Regions from separate parts of the Agromyces intestinalis genome, predicted to be linked through region 2. Evidence: riboswitches for the same ligand, from Rfam matches in the RefSeq annotation. Region 2 holds a riboswitch; the other holds the start of a gene.
What was found. Region 2 has a riboswitch for thiamine pyrophosphate ahead of thiM (hydroxyethylthiazole kinase). Riboswitches for the same ligand answer to the same signal wherever they lie in the genome.

Region 1: another riboswitch for thiamine pyrophosphate. It lies ahead of FLP10_RS16120 (ECF transporter S component); the one in region 2 lies ahead of thiM (hydroxyethylthiazole kinase).

The regions. Positions count from the first base shown of each region.
Region 1 is NZ_CP043505.1:3,541,415-3,545,821, forward strand. It holds gene gatB (Asp-tRNA(Asn)/Glu-tRNA(Gln) amidotransferase subunit GatB) at 1-555, shown strand, start outside; gene FLP10_RS16110 (DNA polymerase IV) at 824-2,146, shown strand; gene FLP10_RS16115 (hypothetical protein) at 2,263-2,619, shown strand; TPP riboswitch at 2,674-2,784, shown strand; gene FLP10_RS16120 (ECF transporter S component) at 2,821-3,450, shown strand; gene FLP10_RS16125 (ABC transporter ATP-binding protein) at 3,452-4,407, shown strand, end outside.
Region 2 is NZ_CP043505.1:2,447,920-2,452,326, reverse strand. It holds gene FLP10_RS11165 (8-oxo-dGTP diphosphatase) at 72-566, opposite strand; gene panD (aspartate 1-decarboxylase) at 742-1,146, opposite strand; gene FLP10_RS11155 (GNAT family N-acetyltransferase) at 1,219-1,806, shown strand; TPP riboswitch at 1,860-1,955, shown strand; gene thiM (hydroxyethylthiazole kinase) at 1,946-2,845, shown strand; gene FLP10_RS11145 (bifunctional hydroxymethylpyrimidine kinase/phosphomethylpyrimidine kinase) at 2,842-4,407, shown strand, end outside.

The sequences.
Region 1 (4,407 bases), 1.1 Mb from region 2:
GCCGCGCTTCCCGAGGCGCCGGCCTCGCGTCGGCGCCGGCTCAAGGCCGAGTGGGGCTTCACCGACGAGGAGTTCCAGCTCGTGGCGAACTCGGGCATGTTGAACGAGCTGGCCGAGACCGTCGCTGCCGGCGCCACGCCCGCGGCCGCGCGCAAGTGGTGGACGGGTGAGATCGCGCGCCTCGCGAACCAGCGCGAGACGGATGCCTCGGGCCTCGTGTCGCCCCAGCACGTCGCCGAGCTCGCCGCGCTCGTCGAGGACGGCACGCTCACCGACCGGCTCGCCCGGCAGGTGCTCGAGGGCGTCATCGACGGCGAAGGCTCGCCGCAGCAGGTCGTCGATGCACGCGGCCTCGCGGTGGTCTCCGACGACGGCGCCCTGATCGCGGCCATCGACCAGGCGCTCGCGGCCCAGCCCGATGTGCTCGAGAAGATCCGCGACGGCAAGGTGCAGGCGGCCGGCGCGGTCATCGGCGCGGTCATGAAGGCCATGCAGGGCAAGGCCGACGCCGCGCGCGTGCGCGAGCTCGTCCTGGAGCGCGCCGGCCAGGTGTAACCATCCGTCTGCCGGCGGAGCGTCCGCTGGGCGATGGCGGGCGCCAGCCGGCGTCGCGCGCGCCGAGCGGTGCCCCCGCGGTGCGTGCACGGGCCGTTCGCGTCTGGAGCCTTCTCTCGCATCGACTCCGGCACTGTGCGCGGGTGGCGTCAGTGCCGGAGCGGGGTTCGGGGAAACGCGTCTGGGGTATGCCGGGGGCGCATCAGCGCCGGAGTCGGCCCGGACGCCCACGTCGCCGGGTGTCGGAGGCTCGGGGTAGCGTCGAAGCGTGAGCAAGCAGGATGGCTCGTCGAGGCAGGTGACGACGGGTCCCGTCGACGACTCGGCGACCCCGATCCTGCACGTCGATATGGATGCGTTCTTCGTGTCAGTCGAGTTGCTGAGCCGACCCGAGCTGCGCGGGAAGCCCGTGCTCGTCGGCGGCACCGCTGGCCGTGGCGTCGTCTCGGCGGCGAGCTACGAGGCCCGCCGGTTCGGGGTCAATTCGGCGATGCCGATGTCGGTTGCGCTGCGACGGTGCCCCAATGCGATCGTGCTCCGCGGCGACTACGCGAGCTACGCCAGCTACTCGAAGCAGGTGATGCAGATCTTCGAGTCGATCACGCCGCGAGTCGAGAAGCTGTCGATCGACGAGGCCTTCCTCGACGTGTCGGGCGCGCGCCGTCTCCACGGCAGTCCCGCCGAGATCGGCTGGACCATCCGCGAGCGCGTGCGCGCCGAGACAGGCCTCACCTGCTCGGTCGGCATCGCCGCGACGAAATACGTGGCCAAGGTGGCATCCGGTCGTGCGAAGCCCGATGGACTGCTCGTCGTGCCCGCCGCCGACACGATCGCGTTCCTGCACCCGCTGCCGATCTCGGCGCTGTGGGGCGTCGGGAAGGTCACCGAGGAGTCGCTCGCACGCCTCGGGCTGCGCACCATCGGCGACGTCGCCGACATGCCCGCCGACGCCCTCGAGCGTGCCGTCGGTCCCGCGCTCACGACACGACTGCGCAGCCTCGCCGCCGGCGAAGACCCACGTCGGGTCGTGACGGGCCGCGAAGAGAAGAGCATCGGCCACGAGTCGACGTTCTCGCACGACTTGGTCGAGCCCGACGACATCCGCCGTGAGCTGCTGCGACTCTCCGACGACGTCGCGGTGAGGCTGCGCCGGGCCGGGCTCGTCGCCCGGACGGTGTCGCTGAAGCTCCGCTACGGTGACTTCCGCACCCTCACGCGTTCGCGCACGCTCGCCGAACCGACCGACGTCGGCCGCCGCATCTACGACGAGGCCGCCGCCGCGCTCGCGGGTCTCATCGGCGACGGTGCGCGGGTGCGGCTCATCGGCGTTCGCGCCGAGCAGCTGCGTCCGGCCGGCGGTGGGGCGATGCTGTGGGATCCCGACGAAGACTGGCGAGAGGCCGAGCGAGCGGTCGACGAGGTGACCGCCCGGTTCGGCCGCGGAGCCGTTCGGCCCGCCGCGCTGGTTCGAGCGAAGCGAACGACCGCTTCGGCCGGCCCCGGTGCTGGCGAGTCCGTGGAGCGTGAGGACGACGGGCGCACGGTCGACGTGCGCTCCGAGGTGATACGCCGCCTCCGCGACGGTGATTGACGTGCCGCCGATGCGCAGTCGGGTACGCGGAGGTCTCGTGACGGACATCAGCGGCATCCGGGCCGCTCGACCGCAAGGGGTGGCCGGGCGAGCACGCGCTCGGTAGCCTGCTGCACATGACTGAACTCGTGCTCGACCTCGCAGACAAGGTCGCCGGCGTCGGCGTCCGCACCTCGTACGGCGACCCGGTCGACGTCGGGGGCTCCACGATCGTGCCCGTCGCGCTCGGGTACTACGGGTTCGGCGGCGGAAGCGGCAGCGGTGAGGGCGACGTCGGCGAAGACCGGCAGGGCCACGGTGAGGGCTCGGGCGGCGGCGGGGGAGGCGTCTCCATTCCTCTCGGCGCATATGTCGGTCGCGGCGGCGAGGTCCGCTTCGAGCCGAACGTCATCGGGCTGCTGCTCGTGGCCACTCCGTTCGTCTGGGCGCTCGGCAAGACGCTGCGGTGGATCATCCGGGCACTCAAGCACTGACCCGCCCGAAACCGCGCGAGTCGCGTCGCACACCGCGACTCGCGCGTATACTCGTGCCCTGAACACGGGAGTCCGGTGAGCCGGGCTGAGAGGAAGGTTCTCCAACCTTCGACCGTCGAACCTGATCTGGGTCATGCCAGCGCAGGGAGGGCATCCCATCTCAATCCCGTGCCGCTTTCCATCGAACGAAAGGGCACGACAGTGCACGCAACCATCACTGAACCCGACCGCGTCTCGACCGGCGGTCGCCGACTGCGTTGGCGCGTGGTCGACATCGTCGTCGCGAGCGTCGTAGGCATCGCGACCGGCCTGCTGTTCCTCGTCTGGAACAACCTCGGCTACGCCTGGTTCTCCGCAGCCGACGCGCTCACTCCCGGCCTCGGCGGCATCGCGGTCGGCATCTGGCTCATCGGTGGTGTGCTGGGTGGGCTCATCATCCGAAAGCCGGGCGCTGCGCTCTACGTCGAGGTGCTGGCTGCGATCGTCTCGGCGATCGTCGGCAACCAATGGGGCATCGAGACGCTGTACTCGGGAGTCGCACAGGGCCTCGGAGCCGAACTCGTGTTCGCGATCTTCGCCTACCGCAGCTTCGGACCGATCGTGGCGATCCTCGCGGGCGCTGCTGCCGGGCTCGGCGCGTGGACCCTCGAGCTGTTCACGTCGGCGAACCTGCAGAAGTCGGCCGAGTTCCTCGCGCTGTACCTGGGCACCACGGTGCTGTCGGGTGCCGTGCTCGCCGGCCTGCTCGGCTGGCTCATCGTACGCGGTCTCGCCGCGACCGGCGCGCTCAACCGGTTCGCCGCGGGGCAGTCGGTGACGAAGCGGGTCTGAGGTGACCGCACTCGGCGTCGCACCTGCCGCCGTCTCCGCAGAGGGGTGGGGCTGGCGACACGCCGGCCGCATCCGCTGGGCGCTGGCCGGACTCGACCTGCGGATCGAGCCCGGCGAGCGGGTGCTCGTGGTCGGCCCGTCGGGCAGTGGCAAGTCGTCGTTGCTGCACGCGCTCGCGGGCGTCCACGGCGGCGACGAGGAGGGCGAGTCGGCCGGGCGCCTGCTCATCGACGGGCACGACTCGCGCGACGCGCGCGGGCGCGTCGGGCTCGTGCTGCAGGACCCCGACTCGCAGGTGGTGCTCGCGCGGGTCGGCGACGACGTCGCGTTCGCCTGCGAGAACCTCGGCGTGCCGCGCGAGCGGATCTGGCCACGGGTGCGGGGCGCACTCGAGGCCGTCGGGCTCGACTTGCCGCTCGAGCATCCGACGAGTCGGCTCTCGGGCGGGCAGAAGCAGCGCCTGGCACTCGCCGGAGCGCTGGCGATGCAGCCCGGGCTGTTGCTGCTCGACGAGCCCACGGCGAACCTGGATCCCGACGGCGTCGCCGAGGTTCGCGAGGCGGTACGCCGGGTCCTCGACGAGACCCGATCGACACTCGTCGTCGTCGAGCACCGCGTCGACGTCTGGCTCGACCTCGTCTCGCGCATGCTCGTATTCGGTCGCGACGGGCGGCTCATCGCCGACGGTGACCCCGCGGGCGTGCTCGAACGGCACCGCGACGAACTGCTCGCGGCGGGGGTCTGGGTGCCCGGTGCTGCGCTGCCGGTCGCCGCGGCGACCCCGGTCGCGCCGGGCGGCGCGAGGGAACTGGCCGCGCACGGCCTCGCGATCGGTCGATCGCGGGACCGGGTCGTCCGTCGCGGCATCGACGCGGGCCTGCCCTCCTCGGCATCCACCGTGCTCACGGGGCCGAACGGGGTCGGCAAGTCGACCCTGGCACTCACGCTCGGAGGGCT
Region 2 (4,407 bases):
GCGTGAACCCTTGAGGATGTCTGGGCGAATGCCGAGCACAGCGCAGCGCAGCCGCGCCTACGTCGCGCCGCTCATGCCGCCGCCCAGTCCCCCAGCTGGCGCCGCTCGACCACCGAATCGAGGTCGTCGCCGAACACGAAGGTCGCCTCGATGCCGCCACCGCGCAGTACCCCCGGCAGCCAGTGCTGCGCGTCATCCCACATCAGGTCGAAGGGCACGTCGTCGAGGGTGATCCAGCGAGGGATGAGCTCGCGCGATTCGCGCGGCTCACCGGCGAACCGTCGGCAGCGGAACACGAGCGACTGCTGGCTCCACGCCGGCTTCGCGGGGAACAGGTAGTCGAGCGTGCCGACGTGCTCCAGATCGCGTTCGTCGACGATCAGCCCGACCTCTTCGCGCACCTCGCGCACCGCGGCCTGCCGGGGGGTCTCACCGGGCTCGATCTTGCCGCCCGGGCCGACGTGCTTGCCGACCCCCAGCCCGACCCGCTTCACCCCGAGCAGCACCTCGGTCGCGCCGCCGCGTTCGCGGAGGAGGTACACCACGCACACCTGAGGCAGTGCCATGCCGCCATGGTAGGCGACCCAGCGTCCACCCTGCGGCCGGGCGCGCGGGGCGCTCGTCTCGCGCGAAAACAGGATCAGACGCGCCAAGGGTCGCACAGAAGACGGATGACCCGGCTCATCCTGTTTTCTCGGACGGGTCGGGAGCCCAGCACGACGGGACCGGCGGACTCGGCCCCTACGCGAGCACCGCGTGGGGCGGGGTCGCCACGTCGCCGACGATCGCCTCGGCCGGGTCGGTGCCGAGTTCGACGATGCGGTTCGCCGCGTCGACGTGCACGATCGCCGGCGCGAATTCCGCGGCATCCGCCGCGTCGAGCGACGCCCACGAGATCAGGATGACCAGGTCGCCCACCGCGACCAGCCGCGCGGCCGCGCCGTTCACGCCGATGACGCCCGAGCCGCGCTCGCCCGCGATCGTGTAGGTGTCGAATCGGGCGCCGTTCGCGATGTTCACGACCGAGACGAGCTCGCCCGGCAGGATGTCGGCCGCGTCGAGCAGATCCTGGTCGACGGTGATCGAGCCGACGTAGTGCAGGTCGGCGTGCGTCACGGTCGCCCGGTGGATCTTCGACTTCAGCATGGTTCGACGGAACGACGGCATCGTTCCATCCTGCCCGATGCCGCAGCACGGCCGGTCTGGGAGGATCGGCGCATGGACGAGGCATCCGAGGCATCCGGCGCTCCCGAGGCATCCGGCGCTCCCGAGGCATCCGGCGCTCCCGAAGCATCCGTGATCGCGCCCGTCGGCGACCTGCCCGCCGGGGTCGCGCTGCGCCGCCCGACCGAGCGCGACCACGCGGCGGTCGTCGGCGTCATCACCGAGTGGTGGGGGCTGCCGGGCACCAGCCACCTGCCGTTGCTGATGCCGCGGCTGTTCTTCCAGCACTTCTCGGACACGAGCTTCATCGCGACGGATGCCTCGGGGCTGGCGGGGTTCCTCATCGGATTCCGTTCGAGCGCGCAACCGGGGGTCGCGTACATCCACTTCGTCGGCGTGCGGCCCGACCTGCGCGGGGCCGGGCTCGCGCGCACGCTCTACGAGACGTTCTTCGCCGAGGCGCGCGCCGCGGGCGGCCACCGCGTCGACGCGATCACCGGGCCGGGCAACCGCCGATCGCAGGAGTTCCACGCCGCGATGGGGTTCACTGCGACCGGCGACATGGAGGTCGACGGCGTCCTCGCGTGGCGCGACTACGACGGGCCGGGCGAGCATCGCGTCGCGTTCACGCGGGCGATCTGACGCCGCCCGCAACGCATCTCACCGGGTCTCCGAACACGTCCGCTAGGCTCGCACGCAGTGACACGGGGTGCCGCGACCGCGCGGCTGAGATCACACCCGTCGAACCTGATCTAGCTCGTACTAGCGAAGGGATGTCGCGATGCAGACGCGCGCACTCACCGACCCTGCCCACCTGACCGCCGCGAGCGTCGAGCTGCTCGACCGCGTGCGATCCACGACCCCACTGGTGCACTGCATCACGAACAGCGTGGTGACGAATTTCACCGCGAACGTGCTGCTCGCGCTCGGCGCCGCTCCGGCGATGGTCGACATCACCGACGAGTCGGGCCTGTTCGCCGGCGTCGCCGGCGGTCTGCTCGTCAACCTCGGCACTCCGACGCCCGAGCAGCGTGCGGCCGCCCGCGAAGCGGTCGCGGGCGCGAACGCGGCGGGCACGCCGTGGGTGCTCGACCCCGTCGCGATCGGCGCACTGCCGGTGCGCACCGCGCTCGCCCACGAGCTCGTCGCCGGCCGGCCCACGGCCATCCGCGGCAACGCGTCGGAGGTGCTCGCGCTCACCGGCGCAGGTGCCGGCGGACGCGGCGTCGACGCGGCCGACACGACGGAGGCCGCCGCCGACGCCGCAACGCACCTCGCGGCGACGTTCGGCTCGGTCGTCGCCGTGTCGGGCCCGGTCGACCTTGTCACCGACGGCGTGCGCACGGCGCGGCTCGCCAACGGAGACGCGCTGCTCACCCGGGTGACCGGCGGAGGCTGCGCGCTCGGCGCGGTGACGGCGGCGTTTCTGGCGGCGGCGCTCGGCACCGAGCACGACGCGTTCACCGCGACGGCTGCGGCGACCCTCGTCTACACCGTCGCGGCCGAGCTCGCCGCGACCGACGAGACGGGCCGGGCGGTCGGGCCGGGCACCTTCGCGGTGCGGTTCCTCGACGCGCTCGCCGCGGTCGACGGCGCGCGGGTCACCGAGCGAGCGCGGGTCGCAGCGGGCGCTGCGGGCGACGCGGATGCCACGGCACCGGCCGCGGTGGTGCCGGCGTGAGCCCGCGGCATCCGCTCGACCTGTCGACCTACCTCGTGACCGATGCCGCCCTCTGCGGCGAGCGTGGCGTGACCGACGTCGTGGCCGAGGCGGTCGCGGGCGGCGTGCGCGTCGTGCAATTGCGCGACAAGCAGGCGACCACCGAGGAGTTGCTCGACCAGGTCGCCGAGCTCGCACGGGTGATCGGCGGGCGCGCAGCGCTCGTCGTGAACGACCGGCTCGACGTCGTGGTCGCGGCGCGTGAACGCGGCATCCGCGTCGACGGCGTGCACCTCGGGCAGGGCGACGCGGCGGTGCTCGCCGCACGCCGAGCCCTCGGACCCGACGCGATCGTGGGCCTCACCGCGAACACGCCGGCGCATCTCGAGGCGGTCGCGCGCCTGCCCCGCGGCACGGTCGACTACCTGGGCGTCGGCGTGATTCGACCGACGACCACCAAACCCGATCACCCGCCGGCCCTCGGCATCGACGGATTCGCGGCGATCGCCGCAGCGACCGAGCTGCCCTGCGTCGCGATCGGCGGCGTGGGCGTCGCGGATGTCACGGCGCTGCGCCGCGCGGGGGCCGCGGGCGTCGCGGTGGTGTCGGCGATCTGCGCGGCACGTGATCCGCGTGCAGCGGCCGCGGAGTTCGTCGCGCGGTGGGCGGAGAGCGCGGGAATCGAGCCGGTGCGGTGGGAGGCACGGTCGCGGGGTCTCGAGATGCGTCCGACTGCGTCGGGCGATCCTCGACCAGCGGGCAAGGGCGACCCCGCGGCACGCGTGCCGCGGGTGCTGAGCATCGCGGGCAGCGACCCGTCTGGCGGCGCGGGCATCCAGGCCGATCTCAAGTCGATCGCGGCGGTCGGCGGGTACGGCATGGCTGCGATCACGGCGCTCACCGCGCAGAACACGCGCGGGGTCCGGGGCGTGCACGTGCCGCCTGCGACGTTCCTGGCCGACCAGCTCGACGCGATCGCCGATGACATCGAGATCGATGCGGTGAAGATCGGCATGCTCGCGAATGCCGAGGTGATCGACACGGTCGCCGCGTGGCTGCGTCGCATCCGCCCGCCGGTCGTCGTGCTCGACCCCGTGATGGTCGCGACCAGCGGCGACCGGCTGCTCGACCCGGCCGCCGAGCGCGCGTTGCGCGACCTGCTGCCGCTGGCCGACGTGGTGACGCCCAACGTGGCCGAGCTCGCGGTGCTCGCCGACGCCGAATCTGCAACCACCTGGGCCGGTGTCATCGCCCAGGCCGAGACCGTCTCAGCCGGTTTCGGCGTGCGGGTGCTCGCGAAGGGCGGACACCTCGCGGGGGCGACGGCACCCGACGCGCTCGTCGATGCGGCGACCGCCACCATCGTCGAGTTCGACGGCGACCGCATCGCCACCACGGCGACCCACGGCACGGGCTGCTCGCTCTCATCGGCGGTCGCCACGCTGCGCGCCTCGCACGGCGAATGGGAACCCGCCATCGCCGAGTCGCGCCGATGGCTGCGCGAGTCGCTGCGGCACGGCGAGGAGCTCGCCGTGGGCGGCGGCCACGGGCCTGTACATCACTTCGCCGGCCTCTGGTCGCGC